DNA from 2 places in the Streptococcus sp. 32226D021BW genome. Region 2 is predicted to be linked to the other one. Evidence: predicted binding sites of a transcription regulator. Region 2 holds the regulator's gene; the other holds the start of a gene.
The links. Region 2 encodes HrcA, which represses chaperone genes, less so after heat shock. Its sites were predicted from a motif close to TTAGCACTCNNNNNNNNNGAGTGCTAA; they were not measured.
Positions count from the first base shown of each region.

Region 1: groES (co-chaperone GroES) is a predicted target of HrcA. The motif match lies at 4,644-4,670, and genes of this name have one in related genera.

Region 1 is NZ_JBPPVC010000013.1:7,672-16,611, reverse strand. Features, by position in the region: gene tet(44) (tetracycline resistance ribosomal protection protein Tet(44)) at 1-981, shown strand, start outside; partial or broken gene ACEE44_RS08390 (IS30 family transposase) at 1,435-2,527, opposite strand; gene ACEE44_RS08385 (restriction endonuclease subunit S) at 2,661-3,224, shown strand; gene ACEE44_RS08380 (restriction endonuclease subunit S) at 3,145-3,717, shown strand; gene ACEE44_RS08375 (hypothetical protein) at 3,786-4,076, opposite strand; gene groES (co-chaperone GroES) at 4,691-4,972, shown strand; gene groL (chaperonin GroEL) at 5,064-6,686, shown strand; gene rpsL (30S ribosomal protein S12) at 6,917-7,330, shown strand; gene rpsG (30S ribosomal protein S7) at 7,347-7,817, shown strand; gene fusA (elongation factor G) at 8,139-8,940, shown strand, end outside.
Region 2 is NZ_JBPPVC010000004.1:6,697-15,636, reverse strand. Features, by position in the region: gene ACEE44_RS03660 (ABC transporter ATP-binding protein) at 1-438, opposite strand, end outside; gene ACEE44_RS03655 (ACT domain-containing protein) at 695-961, shown strand; gene ACEE44_RS03650 (PFL family protein) at 973-2,310, shown strand; gene ACEE44_RS03645 (histidine phosphatase family protein) at 2,387-3,082, shown strand; gene ACEE44_RS03640 (PadR family transcriptional regulator) at 3,190-3,513, shown strand; gene ACEE44_RS03635 (DUF2812 domain-containing protein) at 3,503-4,003, shown strand; gene hrcA (heat-inducible transcriptional repressor HrcA) at 4,317-5,351, shown strand; gene grpE (nucleotide exchange factor GrpE) at 5,364-5,876, shown strand; gene dnaK (molecular chaperone DnaK) at 6,107-7,933, shown strand; gene ACEE44_RS03615 (Sec23/Sec24 zinc finger-containing protein) at 7,970-8,125, shown strand; gene ACEE44_RS03610 (hypothetical protein) at 8,128-8,346, shown strand; gene dnaJ (molecular chaperone DnaJ) at 8,548-8,940, shown strand, end outside.

The sequences.
Region 1 (8,940 bases), on a different contig from region 2:
ATTATACCTAACAATACATTAAGATTGAACGATATTATAGGAAATGAAAAGATTTTGCCATGCAATGTATGGAATGACAAGACTGTACCAATACTACGAACAAGAATTGAACCGATAAAAATAGAAGAGAGAGAAAAATTATTGGATGCTCTTACAGAAATTGCAGATACTGATCCTCTTTTACGTTATTATGTTGATACGATAACACATGAAATCGTCATTTCTTTTTTAGGAACAGTGCAGTTAGAAGTTATCTGTTCTCTGTTGATTGAAAAATATCACATAAACATAAGAATCGAAGATCCAACCGTAATTTATTTGGAAAAGCCATTACAAAAGGCAGATTATACTATTCATATTGAAGTACCACCAAATCCATTTTGGGCATCAATTGGATTATCAATAACTCCACTTCCAATTGGAAGTGGAATACAGTACGAAAGCAAAGTTTCACTCGGTTATTTAAATCAAAGTTTCCAAAATGCAGTAAGAGAAGGTATTAATTATGGACTGGAGCAAGGTTTGTATGGTTGGAAAGTAACAGATTGTAAAATATGTTTTGAATATGGTGTTTATTATAGCCCTGTTAGTACTCCCTCGGATTTTCGCTTTCTTGCCCCAATTGTACTTGAACAAACATTGAAAAAAGCGGGAACGCAATTATTAGAGCCATATTTTTCGTTTATACTTTTTACACCACAGGGATACTTTTCTCGTGCATATAATGATGCACAAAAACATTGTGCAATAATTGAAACAAGTCAATCAAAAAATGATGAAGTTATTTTTACAGGACATATTCCTGTACGTTGTATTAATGAATATCGTAATACTTTAACTCTATATACAAATGGGCAAGCAGTTTTTTTGACAGAATTAAAAGATTATCAAATTGCTACTTGTGAACCAGTTATTCAATCACGTAGACCAAATAATCGAATAGATAAAGTACGCCATATGTTTAATAAAAAAGAAAATTAAGTTACTATTCGCTAAATTACAATTTGTTAAGTAGTTGATGATATGGATAAGTATTTAGAAATCAAAAAGATTTTTGTACTGTTTAGATGTGATTATGATAGAGAAAGGATGCTAATACAATTTGGTCTGTAAGCTATGATATTAAAAATAATAGCATTTATAGGATTGATGGAAATCCAAAAAGGAAAAAATATAAAATAGATACAAGGTTAAATTTAAAGAATAATTTTATGTTTAAGGTAAATCTAAGGCAATAGAAAATTTACTTTTTTCTGTTTGAAAATTTCAAGTTTAAGTTAGCCACTCATAGCTAACTTAATCATTTATCTTAAATTACATATTTCATCTATCTAGTAGTGGTTTGATGACGAGAGTTGATATGATAGTCTGGATTGACCGACTGGCGCTGCCTGTCGGTCCCATTCGTTAATTCATATCAACCGAAGCTCGTTGTCAAATCGCTACGTTATTTTTTAGTCCTAATCGTTTCATTTCTTTCAACATCAAACTGTGAGGTGTCTGGTAGTTTAATATTTTCCTTGGAAATTGATTCATCCATCTTTGTATTCTAAGCAATTCTTCTTTTGTGATATCCTTCAATGAAGCCCCTTTCGGCAAAAACCTTCGGATTATCTTATGTAAATTTTCACTTGTCCCTCGCTCCCATGAGGCATAGGGATGAGCAAAATATACGTCTACTTCATCTGCTAAGTATTCCGATAACGATGCAAATTCAGACCCATTATCAGCTGTTATCGTTTGAAACAGTTTCTTAAACACTTCAGGATTAGTAGTATACAGCTCCTCTATCGCTTCTTCGATGTCTTTTACTGTTTTTCCATTCGCTTTTAATAAGACTTCAAACCTAGTTTTTCGTTCGACCAAAGTCACGATGACAGGTTCATTTTTATTCTTCTTCCCAATTACTGTATCAATTTCCCAATGACCAAATGTCGTTCGACTGTCTACCTCAACTGGACGTTCATTAATTGACTTTCCGAGTATCCGTTTGTTGCTTTTCGTTCTTTGATTCTTTGTGTTGTTCTTACGCGATACCTTTTCGAGTAAATCGATGTTGCGTGTTTTTAATATCTGACGATCAATCCAATGATATAAGGTGGTTGTGCAGGGGATAAGAAAACGGTCGAATAAGCCCTCGATTCTTGCAGTGTTTACAACGACATCCGGAGACCACTTGTGTTTTAAAATCTTTTCATCTGCCCATTTAATAAATTGATCAGAAATCATCCACTTTGGTTTGCGTCCACACTTAAGTCGTTGCTTATCGTAACGAACTTGACCTGTATCAGCGAAATATTTTGATTCATAATAGGTGTATTCCTTTTTTAATTGTTTTAATGACACGCTTTTGTTGTGTAGTGCCACGTTTCACCTCATTGTGGATTGTTTGTGGTGCTCTTCCTAAGATTTTCGCGATTCTACGATTCGAGTAGCCCTCACTCTTTAGAACTTCAATTTTTGTTCGTTCATTAAACGTCAGATGTTTGCCTTTAACAGTAATTGTGCTATTATTTTTATATGCCAAGTAAATTCATGCCCTTCATTCTAGTGTGGTAACTTAATGATAACATGATTTTACTTGGTTTTTTATTTTTCATTGGGTGGCTAACTTCATTATAAAATTCACCATTCATTAATTTTAAATTTAGGGGATACAGATGAATAAAATAGATACTAGAAATTGGAAAGAATTTGATATGAGTGAATTATTTGATATTCGTCCTACGAAAAATCATAATCTAACTAACAAAGAATTAATGCAGGAAGATGGAGAAAATCCCGTCATAGTAAATTCAAGTTACGATAATGGTGTCGGAGGATTTACTCACTATGATATAACAGAAAAAGGGAATGTTATTACCTTTAGCGACACAACAACTTCTGACAGCATTTTTTATCAACCTAATGATTTTGTTGGATATTCACATGTTCAAGTATTGAAACCACTACAATATACAGAACAATGGACAAGAGAAAGTTTATTATTTTTTACAGTTGTATTTAAGAAAAAATCTTCATTAATGAATTATGATTATGTAAATAAGTTTACACGAAATGATGCGTTAAAGTTAAAAATAAAATTACCCGTAACAAACGATGGTAAACCTGATTTTGAATATATGGAAAACTTCATAAAACGGCTTGAAACTAGAGAGAGAGAGTACAAGCGATGTTTCAAGGTATTTAAAAAAGGTAAAATTAAAAAAAGTAGATACAATTAAATGGAAAGATTTTAGAATTGATGACTTGTTTAATATTGTTAGACCAAGTAGTAGAAGTGTAAAAAAATATGAAGATGGTAATGTACCTTTTGTATCATCAGGAAATTTTAATAATGGTGTTGATAGTTATAAAATTCCGTTTAATCACGAGAAATTAGATAAAGGTAATTGTATTACTGTTAGTCCTGTTGATGGAAGTTCGTTTTATCAAGAATTAGACTTTTTAGGAAGAGGTGGCGGTGGATCTTCTATAATTTTGCTATATAATGAAAATCTTAATAAATTAAATGGGTTATTTATAGCGTCTGTTATAAATAAAACATTAAAACGATTGTATGATTATAGTGATATGGGAAGTTCCGAAACTATAAAAAAAGAAAAAATAAAACTACCTGTAACAAACGATGGGATCCCAGATTGGGCATATATGGAGGATTATATTTTAAAAATAAGAAGTGAATGTTATAGAAAACTCGTTTATATGAAATATTAATTGAACGTTTTATCGTAAATGGATAATGGATGTCATATTAAGACTGGTACAAACATGTATCAGTCTTTTTACTTGTTCTTCTCTGATTTTATTGTTCTTACCGCCTGATTAAAAATCGTTAAAACTGTCTCTGATTGACAAAAAATCTCGAATTCTTCACTGGTTAAGTTTCCTTTTGTTAAGTCCCATAATTGATCATGTACTTGATTTGTACAAGTTAAAGCACATTCAGCAATATCTAATATTTGCCATGCTTTACTAATTTTTCTATCCTTTGCAAATTCAATTGCTTTGTTAGAAAAGTTGATACCTGCTCTAGTTTCAACTTGTAATCTTTCTAATAAATCTTGTTTCGTCATGTATATATCCCCTTTAATTTTCCTTACACTATATATCACTCTAAACACAGATAAAGTCAAGTAATAAAAAAAGATACAGACTAAATAAAATCTGTATCTTCTTAACCGCTTTTGAATGTCCGTCTTAGTTAATCCCTAATTGAACGCTCCAAAAGTTGGCGTTTTTTGCTATTCATTTTCTATATTTCCACCATTCTACTAGCATAACAATCAGTGACAATAGGATGACCCCATAAAAGAAAAAGATGATGTAATGAGGGTGGGAAAAGAGCAGCCACCAGACTAGCCAGAGTAGATATGCGAATATCATTTTCCCCCAAAAGCCTAATTTACGCTTTAAAAACCATTCTGCAAAACTTTCGTAGGCTGAAAATCGGCTTTCAAGGTAATCTGTTTTTAAATCTCTAAAAAATTTCATAAATCCCCTTTACTTTTTAATAATAGTATAGCATAGTTTTGCTATAATTGACAGGTTTTTGTTTCCTCAATCTTGCGACGGATTTTAGGAAAATTAAAATAGAATTCTCTTGACTATTTTTGACCAAGTGATACAATAGGAAATGTGAATTAGCACTCGCATACAAAGAGTGCTAAAAAGACCAGGAGGTAATACCATGTTGAAACCATTGGGCGATCGTATCGTCGTAAAAATTGAAGAAAAAGAACAAACAGTTGGTGGTTTTGTCCTTGCAGGTGCAAGCCAAGAAAAGACAAAAGAAGCAAGTGTCCTAGCGATTGGACAAGGGATTCGTACCTTGAACGGAGATCTGGTTGCTCCTGCTGTGGCAGTTGGTGACACAGTGTTGATTGATGCTCATGCAGGCTTGGAAGTCAAAGACGGTGACCAGACCGTTCACATCATTCGTGAAGCTGATATTTTAGCAATCGTTGAATAAGAAACTTATAGAAAAGGATTTGAACCCGCTTGTGGAATTGTAAGAAATGTGAAATAGGATTTTTTATTGATTTAGGCGGGAGGGTATAATTATGGCAAAAGAAATTAAATTTGCAGCAGATGCACGCGAGAGCATGGTCCGTGGTGTTGATATTTTGGCTGATACAGTCAAAGTAACCTTGGGTCCAAAAGGTCGCAATGTTGTCTTGGAAAAGGCTTATGGCTCACCACTCATTACAAATGATGGTGTAACCATTGCCAAAGAAATTGAATTGGAAGACCATTTTGAAAATATGGGTGCTAAGTTGGTATCCGAAGTGGCATCAAAAACCAATGACATTGCTGGTGACGGTACAACAACTGCTACTGTATTGACCCAGGCTATCGTACGTGAAGGCTTGAAAAACGTAACAGCAGGTGCCAACCCAATCGGAATTCGTCGTGGGATTGAAGCAGCAGTTGCGACTGCGGTTGAAGCCTTGAAAGCACAAGCAAGTCCTGTATCCAATAAAGCTGAAATTGCTCAAGTTGCAGCGGTATCTTCACGATCTGAAAAAGTGGGTGAATACATTTCCGAAGCCATGGAGCGCGTGGGAACAGACGGCGTAATCACTATCGAAGAATCTCGCGGTATGGAAACTGAGTTGGATGTGGTTGAAGGTATGCAATTCGACCGTGGTTATCTGTCACAATACATGGTAACAGATAATGAAAAGATGGTAGCTGAACTTGAAAATCCATTCATCTTGATTACAGATAAGAAAATTTCTCATATTCAGGATATTTTGCCACTCTTGGAAAGCATTCTTCAGACCAACCGTCCGCTTTTGATTATTGCTGACGATGTGGATGGTGAAGCACTTCCTACCCTTGTTCTCAATAAGATTCGTGGTACTTTCAACGTTGTTGCTGTTAAGGCGCCAGGCTTTGGCGACCGTCGTAAAGCTATGTTGGAAGACATCGCAATCTTGACAGGTGGTACAGTTATTACAGAAGACCTTGGTTTGGACTTGAAAGACGCGACTATTGAAGCCCTTGGTCAAGCTGCCAAGGTTGTGGTTGACAAGGATGGTACAACTATTGTTGAAGGTGCTGGCAATCCAGAAGCCATTGCCAACCGTGTCGCCGTAATCAAGTCACAAATTGAGGGAACAACTTCAGAATTTGATCGTGAAAAATTACAAGAGCGTTTGGCAAAATTGTCTGGCGGTGTTGCGGTTATCAAAGTAGGTGCCGCAACGGAAACTGAGTTGAAAGAAATGAAGCTCCGTATCGAAGATGCCCTCAATGCAACACGTGCAGCAGTTGAAGAAGGAATCGTTGCTGGTGGTGGTACAGCTCTTGTCAATGTTATTGATAGCGTAGCCAAGCTTGAATTGACCGGTGATGATGAAACAGGACGCAATATTGTCCTGCGCGCCTTGGAAGAACCAGTGCGCCAGATTGCCTATAACGCAGGCTATGAAGGTTCAGTTATCATTGATAAATTGAAGAATTCTGAGCTTGGAACAGGCTTTAATGCTGCGACAGGTGAGTGGGTGAATATGATTGAGGCAGGAATTATTGACCCTGTTAAAGTTACTCGTTCTGCTCTTCAAAATGCGGCTTCCGTAGCCAGCTTGATTTTGACAACGGAAGCAGTTGTTGCCAACAAACCAGAACCATCGACTCCAGCTATGCCACAAGGTATGGACGGAATGGGTATGGGCTATTAGAAAATACAGAAATGACACAGCTGAAGGGCTGTGTTTTTTCTTGGAAATTTCAAACATATCTATTTGACAAGGTCTTCTAGCTGTGGTATCATATTAGACGGTACTTTTTACTTTTGGTCTCTCAAGAGTGTACAGGGACGTGCTGACAATTGTTGCAAAAGTACACACAGATAGGGGTTGTCACCAATGCCTTATCACCAAAAATAAAAAATATATACAGGAGAATGTAGATGCCTACAATTAACCAGTTGGTACGTAAACCACGTAAGTCTAAAGTAGAAAAATCTAAATCACCAGCTTTGAACGTTGGTTACAACAGCCGTAAAAAAGTTCAAACAAACGTTTCATCACCACAAAAACGCGGTGTTGCAACTCGTGTCGGAACAATGACACCTAAAAAACCTAACTCTGCCCTTCGTAAATTCGCTCGTGTACGTTTGAGCAACCTTATCGAAGTTACTGCTTACATCCCAGGTATCGGTCACAACTTGCAAGAGCACAGCGTTGTTCTTCTTCGTGGTGGACGTGTAAAGGACCTTCCAGGGGTACGTTACCATATCGTTCGTGGTGCACTTGATACTGCAGGTGTTAACGATCGTAAGCAAGGCCGTTCTAAATACGGTACTAAACGTCCAAAAGGCTAAGAAGGGGGAAATATAAATGAGTCGTAAAAATCAAGCGCCTAAGCGCGAAGTATTGCCAGATCCATTGTATAACTCAAAATTGGTAACTCGTTTAATCAACCGTGTTATGTTGGACGGTAAACGTGGTACTGCTGCATCAATCGTTTACGGTGCCTTTGATCAAATCAAAGAAGCAACCGGTAACGATGCACTTGAAGTATTTGAAACAGCAATGGAAAACATCATGCCTGTACTTGAAGTACGTGCACGTCGTGTCGGTGGTTCTAACTACCAAGTTCCAGTTGAAGTTCGTCCAGAGCGTCGTACAACACTTGGTCTTCGTTGGTTGGTAACAATCGCTCGTAACCGTGGTGAGCACACTATGATCGATCGCCTTGCGAAAGAAATCATGGATGCAGCAAACAACACAGGTGCAGCTGTTAAGAAACGTGAAGATACTCACAAAATGGCAGAAGCAAACCGCGCATTCGCACACTTCCGCTGGTAAGATTAAGATACCAAGGACGAGCGTACAGGTGAAAAATAGGAAGGTGACGCTGGTTGTTTACAACCAAGGAAGCTTATCTTTTTTCACTGGCAGTACGCCGGCCGGGTTCAATTAAGATGTGAGGGCGTTAAGTCAGTTCTATATAAATCGATTGAGATTATAGTACAAACTTCTCGTTCCAACATCACAAATCGGATTGAGGCTTGCCTCATCCACTTCACACCATTAGTAAGAAATCAAGCGGGTGGGATTTGCCCACTCGCTTTTCTTAAAATATGGTATAATAAAGTATAAAACTAAAATTATAGGAGAACAAACCTCATGGCACGCGAATTTTCATTAGAAAAAACTCGTAATATCGGTATCATGGCGCACGTTGACGCTGGTAAAACAACGACAACTGAGCGTATTCTTTACTACACTGGTAAAATCCACAAAATCGGTGAAACTCACGAAGGTGCATCACAAATGGACTGGATGGAGCAAGAGCAAGAGCGTGGTATCACAATCACATCTGCTGCAACAACAGCTCAATGGAACAACCACCGTGTAAACATCATCGACACACCAGGACACGTGGACTTCACAATCGAAGTACAACGTTCACTTCGCGTTCTTGATGGTGCGGTAACCGTTCTTGACTCACAATCAGGTGTTGAGCCACAAACTGAAACAGTATGGCGTCAAGCAACTGAATACGGTGTTCCTCGTATCGTATTCGCAAACAAAATGGATAAAATCGGTGCTGACTTCCTTTACTCAGTAAGCACACTTCATGAGCGTCTTCAAGCAAATGCTCATCCAATCCAATTGCCAATCGGTTCAGAAGACGAGTTCCGTGGTATCATTGACTTGATCAAGATGAAAGCTGAAATCTATACTAACGACCTTGGTACAGATATTCTTGAAGAAGATATCCCAGCTGAATACCTTGAGCAAGCTCAAGAATACCGTGAAAAATTGGTTGAAGCAGTTGCTGAAACTGATGAAGAATTGATGATGAAATACCTTGAAGGTGAAGAAATCACAAACGAAGAATTGAAAGCTGCTATCCGTAAAGCAACTATCAACGTTGAATTCTTCCCAGTATTGTGTGGTTCAGCCTTCAAGAACAAAGGTGTTC
Region 2 (8,940 bases):
CAAGGCTGTGACCGTTGCATCGACAAAGGACATGACACCGCCGCCAGCTAGTCGTGTTAAGGCATTGATGTCATTAGTCGCGTGGGCCATTAAATCCCCTGTTCGATGTTGCTGAAAAAAGGAAGGAGATAGGTGCATAAAGTGGTCAAACAGCCGAGCCCTCATGATTTTTCCTAGCCGATAGGAGGTCGCTAGGATATTCATCCGCCAAACATAACGAAGACCGTACATAGCTACGGCTGATAAAACTAGCCCAGCGACACCGAGTAGCAGGTTGCTGTCCGTCAACTGATTGCTGGCAATCTGGTCAATCAACTGCCCCATGATAGAAGCGGGAAGGAGATTGAGGACGCTGACCAAACAGAGTGATAAAATCCCAATCAGGTAGGCCTTTTTCTCAAGGGAAAAGAACCACCACAATTGCTTGATAATCTTCATAAGTGTCCTTTCTGAACAAAAGAAAGGTTGGTAGCTTGTCGCCACCAACAAATAATAGAATTCGGTGACACTAGTGTATCACAGACTGGTAGAAATAGAAAGTTTGCAACTTAAAAACTAGGCAACTCTAGCCGTGGCCGAATAGAAGAAACAGTTGAAGTTGTAAAAACGTACGATACAGGTAGAAATCAAAAGATTTGTACCTTTTTCTGTGTATTTATGATAAAATAAATGAAAATTTAGAAGAGGTGTTCAGATGAAAGCTATTGTTACAGTTGTCGGTAAGGACAAGTCAGGAATTGTTGCGGGTGTTGCGACTAAGATTGCGGAGTTAGGGCTTAATATTGATGATATTTCCCAGACAGTTTTGGATGAGTATTTTACCATGATGGCGGTGGTGTCGTCAGATGAGAAGAAAGATTTCACTCAGTTACGTTCGGAGTTGGATGCTTTTGGTCAGGGTTTGAACGTGAAAATCAACATTCAAAGTGCGGCGATTTTTGATGCTATGCACAACTTGTAAGGAGAGGTTTCATGGATATTAGACAGGTTAGAGAAACCATTGAAATGATTGAGGAGCAGAATTTCGATATTCGGACCATCACCATGGGAATTTCCCTCTTGGACTGTATTGATGCGGATATTGAGAAAGCTGCTGAGAAAGTGTATACCAAGATTGTCACAAAGGCCAAGAACTTGGTAGCGGTCGGTGATGAGATTGCGGCAGAGCTAGGTATTCCCATTGTCAATAAACGTGTATCAGTAACGCCTATTGCTTTGATTGGTGCAGCGACGGATGCCACGGATTATCTTCCCCTGGCTCATGCCTTGGATAAGGCGGCTCATGAGATCGGCATCGATTTTATCGGAGGTTTTTCAGCTCTGGTTCAAAAGGGCTACCAAAAAGGAGATGAAATCCTCATCAACTCTATACCGCAGGCATTGGCCCAAACGACAAAAGTCTGCTCGTCGGTCAACATCGGCTCGACCAAGACGGGTATCAATATGACAGCTGTGCGGGACATGGGGCGGATCATCAAGGAAACGGCGGAGGCTTCTGATATGGGGGCGGCAAAACTTGTGGTCTTTGCCAATGCGGTCGAGGACAATCCCTTTATGGCAGGTGCCTTCCACGGTGTCGGCGAGGCGGATGTGGTCATCAACGTCGGCGTGTCTGGTCCTGGTGTGGTCAAGCGTGCCCTTGAAAAAGTGCGTGGTGAGAGCTTTGATGTGGTGGCGGAGACCGTCAAGAAGACGGCTTTCAAGATTACCCGTATCGGTCAGTTGGTCGGCAATATGGCCAGCGAACGTTTGGGTGTTAAATTTGGTATCGTTGACCTCTCACTTGCTCCAACACCTGCTGTCGGGGACTCAGTAGCACGGGTTTTGGAGGAAATGGGCTTAGAAACCGTTGGTACGCACGGAACGACTGCTGCCCTTGCTCTGCTCAATGACGCAGTCAAAAAGGGTGGAGTCATGGCCTGCAACCAAGTCGGTGGTTTGTCAGGTGCCTTCATCCCTGTTTCTGAGGACGAGGGCATGATTGCAGCGGTGCAAAATGGCTCACTTAACCTAGAAAAATTGGAAGCTATGACAGCTATCTGTTCTGTTGGTTTGGACATGATTGCCATTCCAGAAACAACGCCTGCTGAAACCATTGCAGCTATGATTGCGGATGAGGCTGCCATTGGGGTTATCAACCAGAAGACAACCGCGGTTCGTATTATTCCACTTGGAAAAGAAGGGGACATGATCGAATTCGGTGGACTGCTGGGAACAGCTCCTGTTATGAAGGTCAATCAGGCTTCTTCTGTGGACTTTATCAATCGTGGTGGACAAATTCCAGCACCGATTCATAGCTTTAAGAACTAAAAAACGTAGACCGATTGCCACAAGCAGTCGGTTTTTTGTTATACTATATAGTAAGAAATGACAAGGAGAAAAAGGAATGGCAGACGTAAGATTATATATTTCTCGTCACGGGAAAACCATGTTTAATACCATTGGGCGCGTGCAGGGCTGGTGTGATACGCCGCTGACCAAGGCTGGTGAGGAAGGGATTCGTGAATTGGGCTTGGGGCTCAAGGATGCAGGGCTTGATTTCAAGGTTGCTGTATCCAGTGACCTGGGACGGACTGTTCAGACCATTACTATTGCACAGCGTGAGTTGGGAATTTTGGGAAAAATTCCTTATTACCAAGACAAGCGTATCCGCGAATGGTGTTTCGGTAGTTTTGAGGGCATGTATGATGCCGAGCTTTTCCAAGGTGTCCTGCCTCGTTTGAAAGGGACAGTTGATGCGACAGGCATGTCCTTTGAGGAAATCGCAGCAGGTATTCAAGAAGCAGACACAGCTGGCTGGGCAGAGTCTTGGAAAGTCTTGCGTGACCGCATTTTGACAGGCTTTGAATCCATCGCCCAAGACTTGGAAAAACAAGGCGGAGGCAATGCCCTTGTGGTCAGTCATGGTATGACCATTGCAACCCTGGCTCATCTGTTGGAGCCAGAGCGTGGTGCCAATGTCTTTCTCGATAACGGCTCAATCACCGTCCTCAAATACGAAAATGGCAAGCTTTTAATTGAAGCAGTTGGCGACCTATCCTACCGAAAACGTGGAGCAGAATTGATTGCCCAAGGGAAATAAAGATATGAAATCAGGGAGATTTCTCTGATTTTTTTGTTGACAACTATATCGAAGTGCGATATAATTTGTATATCGAAGTTCGATGTATCGCAATACGAAAGGATTCTATGGACGACAAATTAAAACGGGTCTATGTCCCCATGACAGAAACAGCCTTCTATATTCTCTTTCATTTACAGGAAGAACGGCATGGCTATGATATTACGCAAAAGACCAAGCAAGTCACGGCAGGGCAAGTCGTGATTAGCCCTGGAACCATGTACGGCACCCTGTCGAAAATGGAGAAAGACGGCCTGATTGCCTTTGTCAGAGAAGAAGACAAGCGGAAGTTTTATCGGATAACAGAAACAGGTCGAGAAATTTTAGACATAGAATTGGCTCGAATTGAACGGCTCTATCGAAATAGTAAGGGGGAAAGTTATGGAGACTAAGACAGAGTGTAAGGTATTTTTTATCACAGATTTCAGTCAGCAGGCAAGCTATCTCAGTGAGATGCATCAACAAGGGTGGAAACTAGTTAAGATTAGCTGGCTCTTCTTTTATCATTTTGAAAAATGCCAGCCAGAAGAGGTTGTGTATCAGGTTGATTTTAAGGAATCAAAAAATAAAGACCGAGACTCCTATTTGCGTATGTACGAGGATTATGGATGGGAGTTTGTCGTATCCTGCCAAAATTTCAATATTTTTAGGAAACCTGCGAAGATGGGGGAGCTTGAATTATATGGTGATAGGGAAAGTAAGGTAGAGTTTGTGAAAACAATCTTCCAAAGACGCTATTTGCTATCTTTGGGACTGTATTTCATTCTATTAGGGATGAATATGCGTTCTCATCCAGCTTTTGTCTTAGGTATTTCTATCATTTATATTCCACTTTTATTATTACTAGGTACCCGTTTTTATCGTATGGTAAAGAGTAACTAGGTCCTCAGACTGATTTTTAGCACTCTAAGCAAAAGAGTGCTAATTTTTTGTCTTTTTCTCTTGACAATCCATTTTTTCGGCGTATAATGGGAGTATATAGGTTAGCACTCGACATCATAGAGTGCTAACGCTCTTCAAAAATCAACACTATCCGTTGTCAGCTTGCCTGTGTGAGTGAAATTCTCCAGTGGAGGATTTCAGCCTGCTACCTAGAGTTAGGAAAGTAGCAGAGTTCTACATTCGGCCTCGCTTCCTAGGCTACTGTCGATTTTTATTGAGCGTAACTAAAACAGTGTTCATGAAAGGAGCGGAGATGATTACCCAACGTCAAAATGATATTTTGAATCTGATTGTTGAATTGTTTACGCGTCATCATGAGCCAGTTGGTTCTAAGGCCTTGCAGGAAATGATTGCTTCAAGTTCGGCTACCATTCGTAATGATATGGCTAAGCTAGAGCAGTTGGGTTTGCTGGAAAAGGCCCACACATCAAGTGGTCGGATGCCCAGTCGGGCTGGTTTTCAATACTTTGTCAACCACTCGCTCAATCTGGAACACATCAATGAAGAAGATGTTTATCAGGTGGTCAAGGCCTTCGACTTTGAAGCCTTCAAGCTAGAAGACATCTTGGAGCGGGCAAGTCAGGTCCTAGCGGATTTGACAGGATACACCTCGGTCATTTTAGATGTGGAGCCGACCAGTCAGCAGCTGACTTCCTTTGACATCGTACAGCTCAGTAGTCACGATGCTCTGGCAGTCTTGACCTTGGACCAGTCCAAACCAGTTACTGTCCAGTTTGCCATTCCCAAGAACTTTTTGACCAGGGACTTGGAAGTGCTCAAACGCCTGGTGGATGAACGTTTCGTTGACCAGACGGTCTTGGCTATCCACTACAAGCTGCGGACGGAGATTCCCCAAGTGGTGCAGCGTTACTTTACCACGACGGACAATGTCTTGGATTTAATGGATTACATCTTTTCCAATCTCTTCCAAGAATCAGTCTTTATCAGTGGAAAAGTTGCCTCGCTGACCTATGGCAATCTCGCCACCTACCAACTCTTGGATAACGCACAGCTATTAGCACCAGAGTTGCGGCAGGGCTTGGCACCCGACCAGCAGACCAGCATTTCTGTGGCAGAACATCGTGATCCTGCACTTGCAGATGTGACGGTCATTCATCACCGCTTTCCAATCCCCTATCGGGGTATGGCCCAGATGAGTTTGCTCGGTCCTGTTGATATGGACTATCGTAGGCAGATGAGCTTGATCAACATCATCAGCCGCGTCCTATTTATGAAATTAACCGATTATTACAGATATTTAAGTAGTAATCATTATGAAGTCAATTAGAAGGAGAATGTTTTGTCAGAAGAAATCAAAAACGAAGAAATCGTAGAAGAGGTTGAAGCAACAGAAGAAGTTGTGGAGACACCTGAAAAATCAGAATTGGATTTGGCAAATGAGCGGGCAGAGGAATTTGAAAATAAGTACCTTCGTGCCCACGCTGAAATGCAAAATATCCAACGCCGTGCCAACGAGGAACGCCAAACCATTCAACGTTACCGTTCGCAAGACTTGGCCAAGAAAATCTTGCCGAGTTTGGATAACTTGGAGCGTGCCCTTCAAGTCGAAGGCTTGACAGAAGATGTTAAAAAAGGTTTGGAAATGGTACAGGAAAGCTTGATCCAAGCCCTTAAAGAAGAAGGGGTGGAGGAAGTCGCAACAGATGTCTTTGACTCAAATCTTCACATGGCTATTCAAACAGTCCCAGCTACAGACGATTGCCCAGCAGAACACATTGCACAAGTCTTCCAAAAAGGCTACAAGTTGCATGAACGCTTGCTGAGACCGGCTATGGTAGTGGTGTCTGAGTAGTCGCTCTGCTATTTCCCCAAAAAAGAAAGAATCCTGACCGAGATGTCGTGCACAGTAGTTTGCAACCAATCGCTTCGTCGCTAGGCTCCTAGCTCTTGGGCAAACTTTGTGTCGGTAACTCTAAGGTCGCTAAAGCGACAGGAGTTACTCGAAAACTATGAAAAAACCTCGTCTGCAATGACGGTAAACTATGAATGAATAAAAGAAAACTAAAATAAGAGGTAACACACATGTCTAAAATTATCGGTATTGACTTAGGTACAACAAACTCAGCAGTTGCAGTTCTTGAAGGAACTGAATCAAAAATTATCGCAAACCCAGAAGGGAACCGCACAACTCCGTCTGTTGTATCTTTCAAAAATGGTGAAATCATCGTTGGTGATGCGGCAAAACGCCAAGCAGTAACCAACCCAGATACCATCATCTCTATCAAATCAAAAATGGGAACTTCTGAAAAAGTTTCAGCAAACGGTAAAGAATACACACCACAAGAAATCTCAGCTATGATTCTTCAATACTTGAAAGGCTACGCTGAAGAGTACCTTGGTGAAAAAGTAACCAAAGCCGTTATCACGGTTCCTGCTTACTTCAACGATGCCCAACGTCAAGCAACCAAAGACGCTGGTAAAATCGCAGGTCTTGAAGTAGAACGTATCGTCAACGAACCAACTGCAGCAGCCCTTGCTTACGGTTTGGACAAGACTGACAAAGATGAAAAAATCTTGGTATTCGACCTTGGTGGAGGTACTTTCGACGTATCTATCCTTGAACTTGGTGACGGTGTCTTTGATGTACTTGCAACAGCAGGTGATAACAAGCTCGGTGGTGACGACTTTGACCAAAAGATTATCGATCACATGGTAGCAGAGTTCAAGAAAGAAAACGGTATCGACTTGTCAGCTGACAAGATGGCCCTTCAACGTTTGAAAGATGCGGCTGAAAAAGCGAAGAAAGACCTTTCAGGTGTAACTTCAACTCAAATCAGCTTGCCGTTTATCACTGCAGGTGCAGCAGGTCCGCTTCACTTGGAAATGACATTGACTCGTGCGAAATTTGACGAATTGACTTACGACCTTGTAGAACGTACAAAAATTCCTGTTCGTCAAGCTCTGTCAGATGCAGGTCTCAGCTTGTCAGAAATTGACGAAGTTATCCTTGTCGGTGGTTCAACTCGTATCCCAGCCGTTGTAGAAGCTGTAAAAGCTGAAACAGGTAAAGAGCCAAACAAATCTGTAAACCCTGATGAAGTGGTTGCTATGGGTGCGGCAATCCAAGGTGGTGTCATCACTGGTGATGTCAAAGATGTTGTTCTTCTTGACGTAACACCATTGTCACTTGGTATCGAAACAATGGGTGGTGTATTTACAAAACTCATTGACCGTAACACAACAATCCCAACTTCTAAATCACAGGTCTTCTCAACTGCGGCAGATAACCAGCCAGCTGTTGATATCCACGTGCTTCAAGGTGAGCGTCCAATGGCAGCAGACAACAAGACTCTTGGTCGCTTCCAATTGACTGATATCCCTGCAGCACCTCGTGGTATTCCACAAATCGAAGTAACATTCGACATCGACAAGAACGGTATCGTTTCTGTAAAAGCCAAAGACCTTGGTACGCAAAAAGAGCAAACAATCGTTATCCAATCTAACTCAGGTTTGACAGATGAAGAAATCGACCGCATGATGAAAGATGCAGAAGCAAACGCTGAAGCAGATAAGAAACGTAAGGAAGAAGTAGATCTTCGTAATGATGTTGACCAAGCAATCTTTGCGACTGAGAAAACTCTGAAAGAAACTGAAGGCAAAGGCTTCGACGCAGAACGCGACCAAGCCCAAGCAGCTCTTGACGAGTTGAAAGCAGCTCAAGAAGCAAACAACTTGGACGACATGAAGGCTAAACTTGAAAACCTCAACGAAAAAGCTCAAGCCCTTGCAGTGAAACTCTACGAGCAAGCCGCAGCAGCCCAACAAGCAACCGCAGGCCAAGAAGGTGCACAAGCAGGCCCAACAAATGCTGGTGACGACGTGGTTGACGGCGAGTTTACGGAGAAGTAGGATTTCTTAGTGACTAGACTAACAAGGAGGATAATTATGAGTGGTAGATTTCCTGATGTAGATTGGTATTGTGATCATTGTGGTGCATACTTAAATGTTCAAAGTGGATTTGACGATAATAAATATATTTGGAAGTGCGAAGAATGCGGTAGAAAAAGTAGTATTTCTCATGACAATATTTATGGAGAGTAACTATGTCAACAATTTATATAACAAATGAGTGGAAAGGTCACGGAAAGAGCTATTATTGGAATGAATATCGCCTAGAAGGCAGTGTAGTTACAAAGTATAAATGCTCTAGAGTTAAGTTTTTCGATGGTGATGAAAATGTGTGGGAGAAAGATGAGCATGAAGTAGAATCATGGTCGATTGATGACTCCAGTATGCCAGATTGGATACGAAATTATTTATAATATTTTATTAACAGAGGTTGCAACCCAGCCTCTGTTTTTGGGTAAATAGCCTTCTAACTTTTACAGAAAGGAATACAAGTTCGGCTATTCGAACACAGGCTAAAAACCTAGTGAAAAAGCTAAACCTCCTAGTGTGTTTTACACACTGCGTCAGTTTCCTATTTTCATACGGTTTTCTTAATGCCTTTTGTATCATAAACTATGAACAACACAGAATTTTACGATCGTCTGGGGGTTTCTAAGGATGCTTCGCCAGACGAGATTAAGAAGGCTTATCGGAAGCTTTCAAAGAAATACCATCCAGATATTAACAAGGATCCGGGTGCGGAGGATAAATACAAGGAAGTTCAAGAGGCTTATGAAACCTTGAGTGATCCTCAGAAGCGTTCTGCTTATGACCAGTTTGGTCCTGCTGGTGCCAATGGTGGCTTCGGCGGTGGAGCTGGTGGGTTTGGGGGATTTGGTGGCTTTGACGGAGCTGGTTTTGGTGGCTTTGAAGATATCTTCTCTAGCTTCTTTGGTGGTGGAGGCGCTAGCCGTAATCCGAACGCTCCGCGTCAAGGTGATAACTTAACCTATGGCTTGGAAATTACC